Regions from separate parts of the Ensifer sp. 4252 genome, predicted to be linked through region 1. Evidence: predicted binding sites of a transcription regulator. Region 1 holds the regulator's gene; each other region holds the start of a gene.
What was found. The regulator LexA, encoded in region 1, represses DNA repair genes until DNA is damaged. The targets are predictions, from matches to a motif close to TGTTCNNNNTGTGTTCNG.

Region 1 (5,273 bases):
GGTTTACGAATGGTTACCCCGGCGAGATAAACAGCGGATGCGCGAAGAAAATCTTGCAGCCCAAGCATGTTAAATCTTGCAAAGCGGCAAGGCTTCGCGCAATAACGCCCTGCCCGGAGGAGTGGCCGAGCGGTTTAAGGCACCGGTCTTGAAAACCGGCGTGCGTGAAAGCGTACCGTGGGTTCGAATCCCACCTCCTCCGCCATTGCCTGTCTCATTTTTCACCACCCATTGTTGAGCTAGGTCGCCAAGTGAATGCTTTGGCGGCGAACGCATACAAGTTTTGCGAGCGCTCCCTTATATAGCCATAACATTGGCGCGCGCGCCTGCACGGCCGTAGCTCGGCCCGCTTGCCATGCCGGATGATTTAAGGGAAAGTCTGATTCCGGCCCATCGAGGCCTGGGCAATCTCCCAGAACTGGAGAAAACCATGCCTCTTAAATATCTGACGACAGCCGCTTTTCTCGCGCTTCTCACGCTTTCCGGATGCGCAAGCACCGGCGGCAGCAACACGACCTATGCGCAGTGGCAGGGCCCGTCGCCGGAACCCGATCCGTCTGCGGCAAGTCCCGGCGGCTTCCGTCTCAGCTACTGAGTTTCATGACAGCGGCGCGTAGTAAATATGACGCGCCATGGGCGCCGTTGCGCTTTTGACCTGCTGCATGATTTTCCCCTGTAGCACCCGGCTTCGAACGGGCATCTACGCACGCGATTGATCTGCAAATCATAATGCGTGCGGATGTGAATTGCGGCCCGCGCAGGGCCTTGCAGACATTTGCTTTCGCCGGCTTCAAGGCTGCGAAAGCACGCCTTCTGATCTGCTAGCCGAAACGAGGCAAGGTCTCCGGCTGCCTGACGCGATGTTGCATGCAAATCGCCTTGCATGCAATCGCAAGCATTGACTCCCTTTTCATTAGGGAGGCTTGATATAATGGTCATCCAACAGTCAAGGAACTGAGCGATGCCCACTTTCATCATCGAACGCGAGGTACCAGGAGCTGACAAGCTCAGTCATGACGACCTCTGCGCACTGTCGGCGAAATCCAATGCTGTCGTCGCCGATCTCGGCGTGCCATACACATGGATCACGAGCTATGTCGCCGGCGACAAGCTCTATTGCGTTCACGAAGCGCCGAGCGCCGACGTCGTTCGCGAACACGCCGAACGAGGCGGGTTTCCGGCCAACAGGATCACGGAAGTCGCCGCCGTGATTGGGCCTTCGACAGCATCTCAAGGGCGCGGCAAATAGCCGTATCGGTGTTATAATCACCACGGGCAGAAAATCGGCTTCATGCGGGCCCAAACCGCCCGCCCAGGCCAATGCTCCCCACGCACCGTCATTGACTTCCGGCGGTATCAATGCAGGCTAATCCGCCGGTCATTCGGCGCCCATGAGGGTTCCCCGGCACACCTTTTCAAGGAGACGATCATGGCAAAAGGTCAAGTGCGAAGTAACCGCGAGGTTAGAAAACCCAAAAAGGACAAGACCGTCAAAGCCGCCGTAACGACAGAAGGCTCACAGGTAAAGCTTGCAGGCAGCAGCTTCTCCCTCGGCAAGAAAGACAAGAAGTAGGACAGCCGCCTTTAACCTCTCGAACCAAATAGTCGGGAGAGTTTTGTCCTCGGCCAGTCGGACGAGGTGCGCACGTCTCCGCACACCCTGGCGACTGGCCCCCTGACCAAGAATAGATGCCAGCACGCTTGAACGTCGCCTGCCTCCGGATTTGCAAAGATCGTTGCGGGCGGCGGCGCTCGCCAAGCGTTTCCATTTCTGCTGCCAAGCCTGATCGGCCGTCGACACGCTGCATGTAGTAGACGTCGGAAGATCGAGAACGCCCTGTTCATGCAAATCTTTGTGCCTTCCCTGCCACAGCTTGAGCAGCAGTCTTCGCCTCTCGCAAAGAACTGTTGAACACGCCACAGTGCCCGGCATGCTTGCTGGACTTCGGAACGAAAGCACGGTTCACATCGTTAACCAAACTATCGCCGCCACCTCTGATCTAGTGGACGTTCACCGTGCTTGCAGCCTTGCTTATCGCCTCGATTATCGCATCGCCGAACATCGCCCTCAGCGCTGCCACGGTCGACGACCTGCAAGCCGATTTCGAAATGGCTGTACCCTGTCAACAGATCGACGGACGGAACGTTTGGAAAGGGGCGATCGCCTACTATATCCAGTCCTTCGTCTACCAAGGCGACACGCCGGTCGCGACCGACGCGGCCGACGCGGTACTGCCCGAGGACAACTCGGCGGAAACCGTCAAGGAGTTCGAGGACGCCTGCTCCGCCACACGGCCGGCCTGATTCACGCGTCCTTCACCTGATCGCCGATCGACTTCTGCCGATCCCGTGACGGCAGGCTATTTCCACTGGGTTCCATCGCCAGCGGCGCAACCATGCGGCGGCAGCCCGTTGCCAAACGTAAGCTTCAGCCGGTCACAACCCCATTGATTGAGCGGCCCGGGCATCGCCGCATTCAACGCGATTCCGACCTCATCGAACGGGCTTTGTTTATTGTCCACATATTGATACCAGCGGAATCCAAGCACCGCGGTCGCGGCGACAACGATCGTCAGAAAAATTCGAATCAGCTTCGTCATTAGACCCTCATTCCATAAACGGAAGGAGGCATAACAGCCTCGTGCGGCACGTACAGCGACGAGATCGCCGCTATGCACTCGATTGAACCAACATTCACGGAATTTTAGGCACTTGCGGAACACATATGGAACAGATAGTGTCTGTTCTTGATTTGTTTCACGCCTCTGGAGCGACTTGCCATGCTGACCCGCAAGCAACAGGAATTGCTTCTTTTCATCCATGAACGAATGAAGGAGTCCGGTGTACCGCCGTCCTTCGATGAGATGAAGGACGCACTCGACCTGGCATCGAAGTCGGGTATTCACCGGCTGATTACAGCACTCGAGGAACGCGGCTTCATTCGCCGTCTTCCCAACCGCGCCCGGGCGCTCGAAGTCATCAAGCTGCCGGAAGCCTATGCGGCAAGCGCCCAGCCCCGTCGCGGGTTTTCCCCAAGTGTCATCGAGGGAAGCCTTGGCAAACCTCCCGCCCCTGCCCCCGCCGCTGCGAAAACGACGCCGGTTGCCGACAACAGCTCCGTGTCGGTCCCGGTTATGGGGCGCATTGCCGCCGGTGTGCCGATCTCGGCGATACAGAACAACACCCACGACATTACCGTGCCGCTCGATATGATCGGCAGCGGCGAGCACTACGCCCTTGAAGTGAAGGGTGATTCGATGATCGAAGCCGGCATCTTCGATGGCGACACGGTGATCATCCGCAATGCCACCACAGCCAATCCCGGCGATATCATCGTGGCCCTTGTCGATGACGAGGAAGCGACCTTGAAGCGCTTCCGGCGCAAGGGCGCGTCGATTGCCCTCGAGGCGGCCAATCCGGCCTATGAGACGCGTATCTTCGGCCCCGATCGCGTCAAGATACAGGGCAAGCTCGTCGGCTTGATCCGCCGCTACCACTAGAGCGCTTTATCTTTAAACGGAAGCGATTCTGTTGGCTCAAAACGGCCGTTCCACACGAAGGATGGCGCAGAGCGATGCGGATCCATCGGGCAAGCCATCCGACACAGTGGGCGGCCGTTTTCAGTCAACCCGAAGGGCCGGATGAATTTCGGCCATTACCGGCGGCGGCCGTCTTGACCGCAGCCTCTGCTGCGCTCTTCGCCAGCCGCCTTGGTCCTGGCCGAAATTCCTTCCGGCAGAATGCTTCTGTTTAAAGATGAAGCGCTCTAGGCCCGTCTCACTCTAGCCGCCATCGTGCCGGTCAGCCGTCTTCTTGCTTCAACGTCTCGCCACCACAAGGTAGCGAGACGGAGATCGTCAGATCGAGCGTTTTCCAGGCTCGACAGATTTTACTCGTGTATCGAGTACTCGCCCAACTCGCAGAGATCCTGCGTGTCTTCAGTCGTGTCGAGACCGGAACCTTCTTCGAATTCAAAGCGCATGTCGTATTTGCAGACATCGCGTCCGTCGGCGATGGTAATTTCCATGCTTTCGCCCGGATTGAGCACCTGCCGCCCGAAGACGTCGTCCTCCCACTGATCAACACCGACCGGCGACGTGTAGAAGTTCGTCAAAACGACGTTCGTCTTGTTCTTCAGCTGAAAGACGAGATCCTCAGCGCTGGCGGTGGCCGTCGTTGCGGCAAGAATGGCAAGAGCAGTCAGGGCGATCTTACATTTCATTTTATGTCTTTTCCTCCATTGTCGGCTTTGTTTGATACTACCTATACGGGTCGCGCTGTCGGGATATTCATTCCCAGTACCGTCTAGAGACAATATTTTCAGCACTGACAATAGCGACCGGATCACCATTTCGGGGCGCGTCCTCGCAAGGCCATGTCGTTGGCGACTGCGAACGTTCAGAAACTGGCCGGCAAGGGTAGCCCGGCCGAATTGCGCTTTGAAAACAGTGGTTGGCGGCAATGTGGATAGCCTCGTTGCGCGTGTTGGACGCGCCGCATTGACCCGCCGCTTCTTGCCGCCACCTGCGTGCCGCAGCGTGTCCCGGCACGCCCACCGTTTCACTTGCAACAATCGGACCGCTATCGATGGAGAACCACTTTCGCCAGTCGGCCCTGCGCAGGCGCTGGCGGACTTGTTGCCTTCACCGCACGAGGGGCTAAAGCACGCCCTCGCCCGCCCCATTTACAGGCAACGCGCTCACATCGTCATTGACGCTCGCAACGAGCACACGGCCGCTGTACGCCACCGATGGCCCGTATTTCAACCGCCTTCGGATCAGCGCTCGCCTCCAACCCCGTCAACCTGCGGTCGCACCGTTGTCTTTCTTGGGTACGGACCTAGTTACCCATTTCATACCCATGAGAGGAACTGCTGAATGAACCGTAATGGGCTTTATCTGATCATTGCCGTGCTCGCCGTGGCCGTCATTGGTCTCGGCGCCTATGCCTACCGCGAGGAAACAAAACCGGCCGGTGTCGAGATCAAGATTGGCCAGGACGGCGTTTCCGTTCAGGAGAATTGAGCGCGATCTGGAATACTCTCAACAGGCGGTTTATCAGCCGCGAATTTGCGGCTGGGGGCGAATGCTGCTGGACGTTCGACGTCCCTATGTTCGCTCCTCGCGCGGATGGATGCGAACGGCCGTAGACTTTTTCTCCGCACGATCCGCTGGCGTAACGCTCGCGCGACAGCGTGCTGGCGCATGCATTAGTCACTTGGTTTGGGTATGTGCCCGATGTTCGACGGGACGCTTCGTACCCTGCCCCTGAGC
Region 2 (5,273 bases), on a different contig from region 1:
TCAAGACCGCACCACAGGGTGCGGCAGCCGTGCTATTTTCCATCGGCGGTGCGCTCAACCGTGACGGCGCCGAAGACATCGTCTCGCTCTATCTGCAGACGGCGCGTCGTCTCGACCCTGACAGTGCCGACATTCTCGTGATGCTGGCCGGCATCGCCGAGAACCTGAAGAAGCCGAAGGAAGCGATCGAGCTTTACCAGAGCGTGCCCGAGGCTTCGCCGATGCGCCGCCTGTCCGAGTTGCAGCTTGGGCTCAGCCTCGCCAGCATCGGGAAGGTGGATGAAGCCAAGAAGCATCTCAAGGCGCTGATCGACGTCGACCCGAAGAACATCCGCAACTATCTCGCCTATGGCAGCGTGCTTTCCGATGCCAAGGACTACAAGGAGATGGGTGAGCTTTACGACCGCGCCGTCGACGCGATCGGCCCCGTGCCGAAGCGTAGCGACTGGACTGTGTTCTTCCAGCGCGGCATTGCTTACGAGCGCCAGAAGCTCTGGGACAAGGCCGAGCCGAGCTTCCGCAAGGCTCTGGAACTCAACCCGGACCAGCCGCAGGTGCTGAACTATCTCGGCTATTCCTGGGTCGACATGAACATCAACCTGGAAGAAGGGCTCGACATGATCCGCAAGGCGGTCGAGCTGAAGCCGGATGACGGCTACATCGTCGATTCGCTTGGCTGGGCCTATTTCCGCATGAACCGCTTCGACGATGCGGTGGTCGAGCTTGAAAAGGCAGCCGAGTTGATGGCCGGCGACCCGACGATCAACGACCATCTCGGCGATGCCTATTGGCGCGTCGGCCGCAAGCTGGAAGCTGTGTTCCAATGGACGCAGACACTTGAGCTGAAGCCGGAGGAAGCCGAGATCCCGAAGATCAAGGCCAAGATCGAAAACGGCTTGCCGCCGGTGAAGGAAGTTGTCCCGGCCTCTGCGGACGCCAAGGAAACCGCGCCGAAGAAGGTCACCCCTGAGGCACCGGCGCCGAACAAGAAGTCCTGATCGTAGCATGCTTAAAGGCGAGATCGCGGGCTTCGCGCTGACGCAGACGGCGCCCGCCAAGATCAATCTGGCACTGCATGTCGTCGGCCAACGGGCCGACGGCCACCACCTTCTAGAAAGTCTCGTCACCTTTGCCGATCGCGGGGATCGGATCGGCCTGACTCCGTCGGATGAAGACCGTTTCACCCTGTCGGGCCCATTCGCCGCCGAATTATCGACGACGGGCGAAGACCAGGGCGGCAATCTCGTGCTCAAGGCGCGGGATCTGCTGCGTCAGGCCCTGGCCTCGCAGAACGTCGACACCGGCCCGGTACACATTCATCTTGAAAAGAACCTGCCCGTTGCCTCGGGCATCGGCGGCGGGTCTGCGGACGCGGCCGCAACCCTGCGCGGGCTTCTCGACCTCTGGCGAACCAGCATCGAACCGGCATTGCTCGCCGCCTTGGCGCTCAAGCTCGGCGCCGATGTGCCGATGTGCCTTGACGGCAGACCGCTTATTGCGAGGGGCATCGGCGAGGAGATCGCGCCCGCCTCAGAGCTTCCCTCCTTTCCGATCGTGCTGGCCAATCCCCTAATCGCCGTCTCGACGCCGGTGATCTTCCGGACGCTGGAAAAGAAGAACAACCCGCCGCTTGCGATCCCGGGTGGTCTCTTATCTCCTGCGGCGTGGCTTTCGGCCATCGCGGCGATGCGCAACGACCTGGAGCCGCCGGCGCGCCTGCTGCAGCCGGTGATCGCCGATGTCTCCGGTGCGCTGGCAACGAGCGGAGCCGCGCTGGTGCGGATGTCCGGTTCCGGCGCCACCTGCTTCGGCCTGTTCGATAGCGACGAAAGCGCGCAGCGCGCCGCCCGCACTCTTTCTGCCGCCCATCCCGAGTGGTACGTTCTCGCCTGCAGAACGGTGGGCAGAGGGAACTAGAATGGCCGGTATCAACGACAATCGTTCTTTCATTCCTGTCGGCATCGCCATTCTGACGGTGTCAGACACGCGCACGCTGGCCGACGACAAATCCGGCGACACGCTTGAGGCGCGGGTGCGCGACGCCGGCCACCGTCTGGAAGCGCGCGCGATCGTGACGGACGATCGGCAAAAGATCCGCGACCAGGTGGAAGCCTGGACGCTCGACGACACCATCGATGTGGTGATCACCACCGGCGGAACCGGCTTTACCGGCCGCGACGTCACGCCGGAGGCGCTCGAGCCGCTGTTCGAAAAGCGCATGGATGGCTTCTCCGAAGTCTTCCACCGGATTTCCTATGAGAAGATCGGCACGTCGACGATCCAGTCGCGCGCGACCGGCGGCGTCGCCAACGCCACCTTCATCTTCGTCCTGCCGGGCTCACCCGGGGCCTGCAAGGACGCGTGGGACGGCATTCTCAAGCAGCAACTCGACTACCGGCACATGCCGTGCAACTTCGTCGAGATCATGCCGCGGCTCGACGAGCATCTGAAACGGGGCTGACCGGGCCTGTGCCGACCCGCATCCGCTGCCGACACGGCGGTAGACTGTGCGAATGTATGACGCAACCGGCCTGTTCCCCAGGGAACTGCGAAGCTCCTATTTGTCTGCTAGACGTTCAACGGTCAGCTCAGATGAGGGATCGCAACGAGACCCGAGCAAGTCCTTCAAACGGAGCAAAGACGAGCCATCGCCGATGTCCCCCGGCGACGGGAACGAAAACATACGACGTGCGGCTCGCCCGGTCGCCCGGACAGGAATTTGCTAGCAAGGATGTTTGGTAGCTGCTTGGAGGTGCCGTCCGCAGGACAGGCACCTTTTTTGTTGGCGTCGAGCGCGCACTGAAGCGCGTCGCGATCCTTCATTTTCGCTTGCTGCGCTTTACGCTCTTGGCTTTGCGCCTGTCGTCCTCACAAAACCGCTACACACTCTCGCGCGACAGCCTAGCCGCCCTGCCTGCTGTCGAGCGCAACCCAGGCCGGAACCAGCTCGGTCGCCAGCTTTCGTACAGCGCGGATATTTGTCATCTCACTCAGCTGCATCTTTCCCCGCGCGACTGCCAGGGCGTCGCGCTTGCGCATGAGGAAACCTGCCTCCAACGGCTTCCCCCGCCGCGCAAGGCGATGCAGAAACGGCTTGCGGTGGAGGCGTGACGGGGAGAAACGGGCTGGGCCTTTGTGAAGCGATACATATTCGACGAGCTCATCCACCCAGCGCCCGATCGGCCGCGCACCGGGCTCAAGCAGCATCAGCCATTCGCCGCGTGCCGAGCGCACGATTTCGCCCAGATCCCAATCGACGCAGAAGCGGCAGCCGGCCGCATCAGCCACGCGCACCGACCCGTCCTTGGAGCCATGATCGAGGATGATGACATCGCTGACCAACCCCTCAACCGCGCCTGCCACGAGCACCGACAGCGTCTGCGCCAGTTCGGCCTCGTTGTCGCGTGTTTCCATGATGATCGTCAACATAGCTGTTCCTACCGCATTGCAGCGTAAAATGCTACATCCCCACGCCGCACCGCTCTCGCATTCTCCCTGGCCTCCGACCCGCCCTGCTATTCTCATTTCAGCGTGCATGATTTTTGTTCTTGAATTGTTCTTGTTTTCGCGATAGGAAAATAATCAGAACAAAACGGGATCAAACACGCGATCCCTCGGAGATTCCGATGAACGAGCTGTCTCAGATCAGGCAGGGTGCGCTCGCACCCGCCAACACGGCAGAGGTTGCCGAAGCATTGATGAGCGGGACTGGTCTCAGGATCGAGGTTGATCGTCGCCGCGGGCGGGGTGCCGGACTGAACATATCGGGCCGCTTCGAGCCGCAGGCGCGCGAGGTTTTCGACGACGGTTGGGAGAGCCTTGAAGACCTCCCTCCCTTCAAGACCGAGGTGCAGGTGGAAAAGCCGCGCTCGGTGATCAGCCGCAACGATTCGCCGGACATTTCCTTCGATCGCTCGATCAATCCTTATCGAGGTTGCGAGCACGGATGTATCTATTGTTTCGCCCGCCCGACGCATGCCTATATGGGACTTTCGGCCGGCCTCGATTTCGAAGCGAAGCTCTTTGCCAAGCCGGACGCTCCGCGCCTACTAGAGCGCGAGCTCGCCCGTTCGGACTACAAGGTGAGGCCGATCGCGATCGGCACCAACACCGATCCCTATCAGCCGATCGAGAAGGAATGGCGGATCATGCGCCAGATTCTCGAAGTGCTGCAGGCCGCCAATCACCCGGTGATGATCGTGACGAAGTCGGCGATGGTGACGCGCGACATCGATCTACTTGCACCAATGGCTGAAAAAGGGCTTGCACGGGTCGGCATTTCGGTGACGACGCTCGACCGAAGGCTGGCGCGCACGATGGAGCCACGTGCTTCGACCCCTTCCAAACGACTGGAGGCGATACGCTCCCTCACCGAAGCCGGCATTCCGACGGGCGTCCTGGTGTCGCCGATCATCCCGGCCCTGAACGATCATGAAATCGAAAGGATCCTGGAAGCTTCCCGGGCGGCAGGAGCGCTGGAAGCCACCTACGTGCTGTTGCGCCTGCCGCTCGAGGTCAGTCCGCTCTTTCGCGACTGGCTGCTGCGAAACTATCCGGACCGCTATCGGCACGTGATGTCGCTCATCCGCTCGATGCGTGGCGGCAAGGATTACGACGCCGAGTTCGGCAAACGCATGAAGGGCGCCGGTCCCTATGCCTGGCAGATCGGCCGGCGGTTCGAACTTGCGGCCAAACGCCTCGGCCTCAACCTCAATCGTCGACAGTTGCGCGACGACATTTTCGTGCCGCCGCTGGGAACCGGCGTACAGCTTTCGCTGCTCTAGCGGCAACCGGTAGTGCGTATGTCGCTGGAGGCGCGAAGTTTTCGGCCACTTAAGCGCTGAATATGCGGGGTATCACTGGCCGGAAGATGCCGGCGGTACCGGTCTTGATACCGTCGCATGGCTCCCTGGTTCGGTATCTCTCTGGGAAGCCGACCCTGCCGTGAGTCTACAGCGCCGCGCGTCTTATTAGACGCGCAAAGGTCGCTGTAGCACTTTGAACTGCTGCATGTTTCCTTAAATCGAAAACGATTTAAGGAAACATGCAGTAGGCAAACAGCGTGTGTTGCGCGTCCTGTCTGGCGCGCGGCGACAGAATTGAATTCCGGCGTCTCCTCCGTGCCTCAGGATGACGCTGGCATACCCCCCGGCTGCCGCCGCACTCAGATCGGGGGACTTGAAGAGAATCGGTCGATCATGCGAGTTTCGCCGCATGACACATCGCAGATCGATCGATTCTCCCCTTTTCCCGGATATTCTCCTTGAGCCCGA
Region 3 (5,273 bases), on a different contig from region 1:
CGAGTGGTTCGACTGCGCCGCCGGCCTCTCGTGGAGTTGATGGAAGAGATCGAACATCCGATCAAGAGCCTTTGAGTGAGGCCTCCGTCGGACGGGCCGTGGAGCGCGGAGATGACTTGCCAGTTTGGTCGTTTTCGCTGGCGTTCAGCCCATCTCTATCGATGCGAAAACCGATCTCGGCGCTCGCTAGCCATCGCCTGCGATCGGGAGCTACTATTTCTCTTTCTTGGCACTCGTGGGGCCCGTCGCTAGTTTGAAATAGGACATGTCCTTCGTCGTCAAATAGTAGAGGCGATCAGGAGGCGTTTCGAGCGCATTGATCCAGAGGCCGGGACCAATCCCCATCGCGTCGAGATGACGGGCGACTTGGGCAGTGGTGGACTGCGCGGCCGACACGGCTTGTTCTGCAGTCGGTCGGTCGTCGCCGCCACTGAACAGCTGGTGTACGCCTACCACGGCGTCCTTTTCAGCCAGACGTTCTACACCGCCTGCAAGGACAATCGGGCACGAGGATGCGCAAAGCGCTCTTTGAGCCACTTTCGTATTGAGCCCCTTTTCGCGGATGAGCTTGGAAATGGCCAGCGCGTCGCTCACTGAGCCGCCCGGGGAATTCAGCGCTACCGTTCTTACGTATTCGCCGCGCATCTCGATCTCCCGGGCAAAGCGCGAAGCTGCCCCGATGTCCAGGGTGCCTTCGACAAATAAGACACCGCCCGGGCCAAGTTCCAACCTCATCGGCTTGGTCAGCACCTCAATCGGGCTTGAGGGGCTAACCGCAGGACCGTTGAGATCCGTCTTACTTCCTGCCGGCGGCAAGAAGGGGTGATCGTGTGCTGGATCGAAGTTCGGCAGCTTGGCATTCGTTGCCAGAATGTCGCGCACGTCGATCATGAAGAACACTACCGACAACGACAACAATACCACGAAAGCCCCCCGCATCACTGTGCCGTCATCCAGGCGCTTGAGCGCCGTGAGCGTTTCACCGATCCTCATGCGATCGATCCTTCGCACGTGTTCTGGGGTCGAGATTTGTGATGTTGTTCGGCTCTTCCGCTTTCTCGGAATCCGCGTTGATGACTATCTCCTCCAGATTGTTCCCGGTCGCCGTCACGGCCCGCTGGACTTCCAGCGCCTGCAGAAGCTCGGCTGCGGTGATGCGCTCGGCGAACGGCAGCCTCTCCTCCTGTTTGCGGATCGCGCCATGCACGACAGCAAGAATGAAGACCAGCACGCCCGGTAGGAGATCGATGGAGATGGCGCCCGCCCATGCCGGAATAAAGTCCGAGGCATAGCGCAACACGGCTTCGGCAGACGACAGGGGAACGAACCGGCGTTCCGTCACCGGTGTGCGCGCGAGAATTTCGTCAGCCGCCTCTGAAAGGACCTTCGACTGCGCCGCCACCGAGGCACGCACCGTTGCCATTACTTTGTCCTGGCGATCAATCAGGTCGGCATCACCGCCGTCAGCCACGGGCGCGATAAAACCGAGGGACAGATCGTCAGCCGCACGCCGGATCGAAGGTGCGATCGAAGTCTGTCCGAGCGAAGCAATGACCCCTGTCAGCGCTACGACTTCGGAGGAGAACTGGTCGGCGCGCGGCTCGATCGCACCGGGTGCCGAGACCAAGGTACGCATGGTCTCCAGCCGCTTTTGTCCTTGATTGAACAGAGTCGTTACCTGTTCGCGCGAAGCGTTGATGCCGTTTTCGAGATCCTTCATCTGTGCTGACATCTGCGACAGGAGTTGCACAACGCTTCCTGAACCTGTCGTGCCGGTGAGGGCGCCCGATTGCCGTTCCGAAAGGGCAAGCTGGGCAAAGCGCTCGGATGCACGTTGAATGTCAGGCAAGAGGCTTTGCGCGGCAAGCGCGTTCTGATGCGCCTGGTCGAGGTCGGCGGTATAATCCTCTACTGTCTCGGCAAGATGTTGCTCAAGCGCGGCAGAGCCTGCCAGTGCAGCCGCATTCAGCCAGCTTGACATTGCCATGATCATGGCTGCGCCCATGGCCATCACACCCAGCATAGCGGCGCGCCCCGTGTGGGTCGTGATATGCGGATAGAATCGGGCCATATAGGTCCAGAATGCGTAGATGCCAACCGAGACCGAAGCCGAGTAGATGATTGCCGCAAAGAAAACTGCTGTCGGAGAACCGTCCAGAATGCTTCGCACGCCGAGGTATGTGTAAACGCCTGAGGCAAGTGCTAGCACGGCAACGGCAAACCGCGTCATGGTTTCGACGGCAGCGACCCCGTCATGCAAACGCTGGGATGCGCCGGTCGCCATGGGCAAGCCTCCACAAAAGGAATGTATTCCTTATCAGAGGATTAAAAAACGGGCGGAATAAAGGCCGGTTTCTACCATCCAGCGTGATGGTTTGGGTGCATCAACGGCCCGCTGGCCGCCCTGGCGAAACTCTTGAGCGGAGTCTGCTGGCCTCCTTTACCCGTCGTCGGTCGCGATTAGCGGTTCAGGGTTCCATACACTTTGCAAAGCCGTGCCTCTCAGCGAGAATTTGCACGGGCGGCCGCGGGCGGCACAGGCCTGCCAGCCGGTCGGCACGCGGGAGAAGCCGAACATGCTTATTTCCCCGAGATAGGAGTGCCCATTAGTTATCCTCCGGCGGCTGGTTTCAATTGCGGGTCGGGAAGATGCCCTGCAACGCAATGCAGAAATTGATGACGTTGTATGGCTGCATGTTTGGGTGCGGCTGTCCGCCGCCCGCCGACGCCACGCTCTGTGGCGCCAGCAGCACATTTCGCCAGAAGGCGCGTAGATCGGCAATGAGGTGGCGCCGTAAAGCGTGTTCGTCGGGGTGCGCTGATTGGCTTCAGCTATCGTTCCGTTGCCCTGATGCTGGTGGTGGGGGAAGGTGCTGCTGCGTGGTGGTTCCAGCCGTGAACGACGTTGGCTGTTTCGCACGACGTGACCGGGCTGCTTGACCCAACAAAAATCGCGTTTCGTGAAAAAAGGTTCCCAGTGACTCGTGAACGTCACTGTGCGTCCTCGGCTATCGGCTTCAACGCATGGTCCCCGCACGCGGCGGTTCATTCTAAATCGAGCGACTGCTTCAGTTCGTCGATCTTCTTGGATGCTTCCGCCTTCGTCAGATCCTCAGCATAGGCCTCGGGCTGATGCGCCTGTTCCGACAGGGTCTTCAGATAAGACCGCTGAGCACCGGTCATTGGCTCGGCGCCGCTGACCCAATCGTCAGGATCTTTCTGTGTGTTGGAAGAAGGATCGGTTTTCGGATTGACAGTCATAACACACTCCTGAATTCGTTCTCAAAACGTTCCAAGTGGCCCGCCGGTTCCAACCATCTGTCGATCGTCGCCTGTATCGTCGGCCCTTTATTAGGAAGTGAGCGCCGCAACCCGTAGGCGGAGGAGAGAGTTCAGTTTGCCGATGACACCTTTTCCGTGGTGTCTCTGGTCTCGACCGGTCTTGGTATCGGCTTTGCGCCGGAATGGACGCTGGATCTGCCAATCGGAGTTTCGAGCTCGGGAAGGTGCGTGGCGTCGACTTCCGCATGGGCTGGGCGTCGCCTTGGTCCAAGGATAACCCGACAGCCGCTCCCGACGATATCGCCGATATGGCGAGGTCGCTGGTCAGGCAGGGCAGCTAAGGGGCGAGGTCCCGAAAACCTCGTTGTCTGCGATCCCTCAATCAAGCGGGAGCGGCTTGCCGAGCCTAGGCTTGCCGGATCCCGGCCGTTGGCCGTACACGATCCACTACTACGTCGTGTCCGGGTATTCCGATGATGGCAAGGGCAAGAGGCTTCTGGTCCAGGACCCTTGGCCGGCGGGCAGGGGAGGCTAGAAATCGGTCCTCCTATTCGATGAGTTCTTAGATACGGAAGGAAAGGTGTTCATAGCGTTTCAGCAATGATTTCGCTGAAACTTAAGCGACCGCATTTTACGGACGAAACATCGGGGTCGCTGGTTCGATTCTGATCAAGGCCTCAGACCTTCAATATTTCTTTTTGCGAACGATCTTGTTGCCGCGTGGTCCGCTGATGACAGGTGTTCTGTCACGGTTTTCAGAAACAAGACTTCGCCAGCGTTCAACGCGGTCGGCGGCCAAAGTGCCGCTTTTGACAGCTGCCTGAACCACGCAGCCCGGTTCATGCGCATGGGTACAATCGCGAAATCGGCAAAGCGGTGCCAGTTCCTTTATGTCGGAAAAAAGCGTGTCGATCCCGTCGGTGATATCGCTGACGTAAAGTGTTCTTATTCCGGGGGTATCTATGACCCAGCCGCCGCCCGGAATAGCATGCAGCGAGCGCGCGGTCGTGGTGTGACGACCTTGCGCGTCATGTTCGCGAATAGTCCCGGTTTTCTGCTTTGAGTCAGATGCAGGTCTGGTCAGCGTGTTCACCAACGTCGACTTTCCTACTCCGGACGATCCCACCAGGGCGATCGTTTGGCCAACGCCGCACCAGGAACTCAAAAAGGAGCTTGCATCGGCAGAGCGCCCATTCAGGGCAACGACAGGTAGGTCACGCTGCAAAGCCTCGGCTTTGGCCTGAAATATGCCAACGTCGTCCGCGGTGTCAGCCTTGGTCAACACGATTACCGGTTTGCTGCCCGCCTGGTTGGCCATGATTAGGTAACGTTCCAGCCGGTCAATATTGAAATCGGCGTTGCACGAGGTCACGATCAACAGTGTGTCGATGTTGGCAGCAACAAGTTGTTGGCCACGTCCGACCTCCGGACGTCGCTTAAACACGGTTTTCCGGTCAAGCCGGCGGACAAGCATGTCGGACCGGGGATCGGCAAGCACCCAATCGCCCACCGCGAAGTCAGCCGTACTGGCATTGGCAGGTAGCTCTAGCCTGACCGACCCTGTGGCGCCCATCGCCTCAATGCGTGCCCGGTGAACCGACGCGACGCGCTTGGGTACGAGGTCTGCTTCTGTCGGCTTGACCTGATCCGCAAAAAAGCCAGACCAACCAAGCAATTCCAACGCTGAGTCGACACGGGAGTTCGTCAAATTTTGCTTCGCCTTTGATTATTGCAGGCTTCTTGCCTAGGTGCGCTGATGATCTCGCTTTGGCAAAGAATTTGCGTAAGCAGCAGCCTCGCCGGAGTAGGGGAAATGGTCCCCTAACTGACGGTCACCGTCATAAACTTTGAAGGCGGGTCCATCGACTTCGACGATCTTATACCCATTCACGTATTCAAACTTTGGCGTTTTCAAACCCATAAATGCTCTCCAGTTTCGGTCCAGCGTTTCCAATCTCTGAAAATGATGTCCGGCTGTCATACTTCGCAAT

Region 2: a site for LexA is predicted at 3,544-3,561, ahead of ABIE33_RS04240 (PA0069 family radical SAM protein). Genes of this name have one in related genera too.
Region 3: a site for LexA is predicted at 3,278-3,295, ahead of ABIE33_RS35985 (DUF3072 domain-containing protein). Genes of this name have one in related genera too.

Annotation. Positions count from the first base shown of each region.
Region 1 covers NZ_JBNDIU010000018.1:58,908-64,180, forward strand. Annotated here, with positions in the region: tRNA gene ABIE33_RS26250 (tRNA-Ser) at 116-205, shown strand; gene ABIE33_RS26255 (hypothetical protein) at 431-595, shown strand; gene ABIE33_RS26260 (DUF4242 domain-containing protein) at 962-1,249, shown strand; gene ABIE33_RS26265 (hypothetical protein) at 1,430-1,573, shown strand; gene ABIE33_RS26270 (hypothetical protein) at 2,017-2,304, shown strand; gene ABIE33_RS26275 (hypothetical protein) at 2,361-2,600, opposite strand; gene lexA (transcriptional repressor LexA) at 2,781-3,500, shown strand; gene ABIE33_RS26285 (hypothetical protein) at 3,890-4,222, opposite strand; gene ABIE33_RS26290 (hypothetical protein) at 4,878-5,024, shown strand.
Region 2 covers NZ_JBNDIU010000001.1:849,368-854,640, forward strand. Annotated here, with positions in the region: gene ABIE33_RS04220 (tetratricopeptide repeat protein) at 1-998, shown strand, start outside; gene ABIE33_RS04225 (4-(cytidine 5'-diphospho)-2-C-methyl-D-erythritol kinase) at 1,006-1,917, shown strand; gene moaB (molybdenum cofactor biosynthesis protein B) at 1,919-2,461, shown strand; gene ABIE33_RS04235 (glycosyl transferase) at 2,902-3,429, opposite strand; gene ABIE33_RS04240 (PA0069 family radical SAM protein) at 3,627-4,784, shown strand; gene ABIE33_RS04245 (ribonuclease HII) at 5,215-5,273, shown strand, end outside.
Region 3 covers NZ_JBNDIU010000061.1:378-5,650, forward strand. Annotated here, with positions in the region: gene ABIE33_RS35975 (hypothetical protein) at 214-993, opposite strand; gene ABIE33_RS35980 (hypothetical protein) at 980-2,284, opposite strand; gene ABIE33_RS35985 (DUF3072 domain-containing protein) at 3,046-3,261, opposite strand; partial or broken gene ABIE33_RS35990 (LysR family transcriptional regulator) at 3,403-3,623, shown strand; gene rsgA (ribosome small subunit-dependent GTPase A) at 3,968-4,990, opposite strand.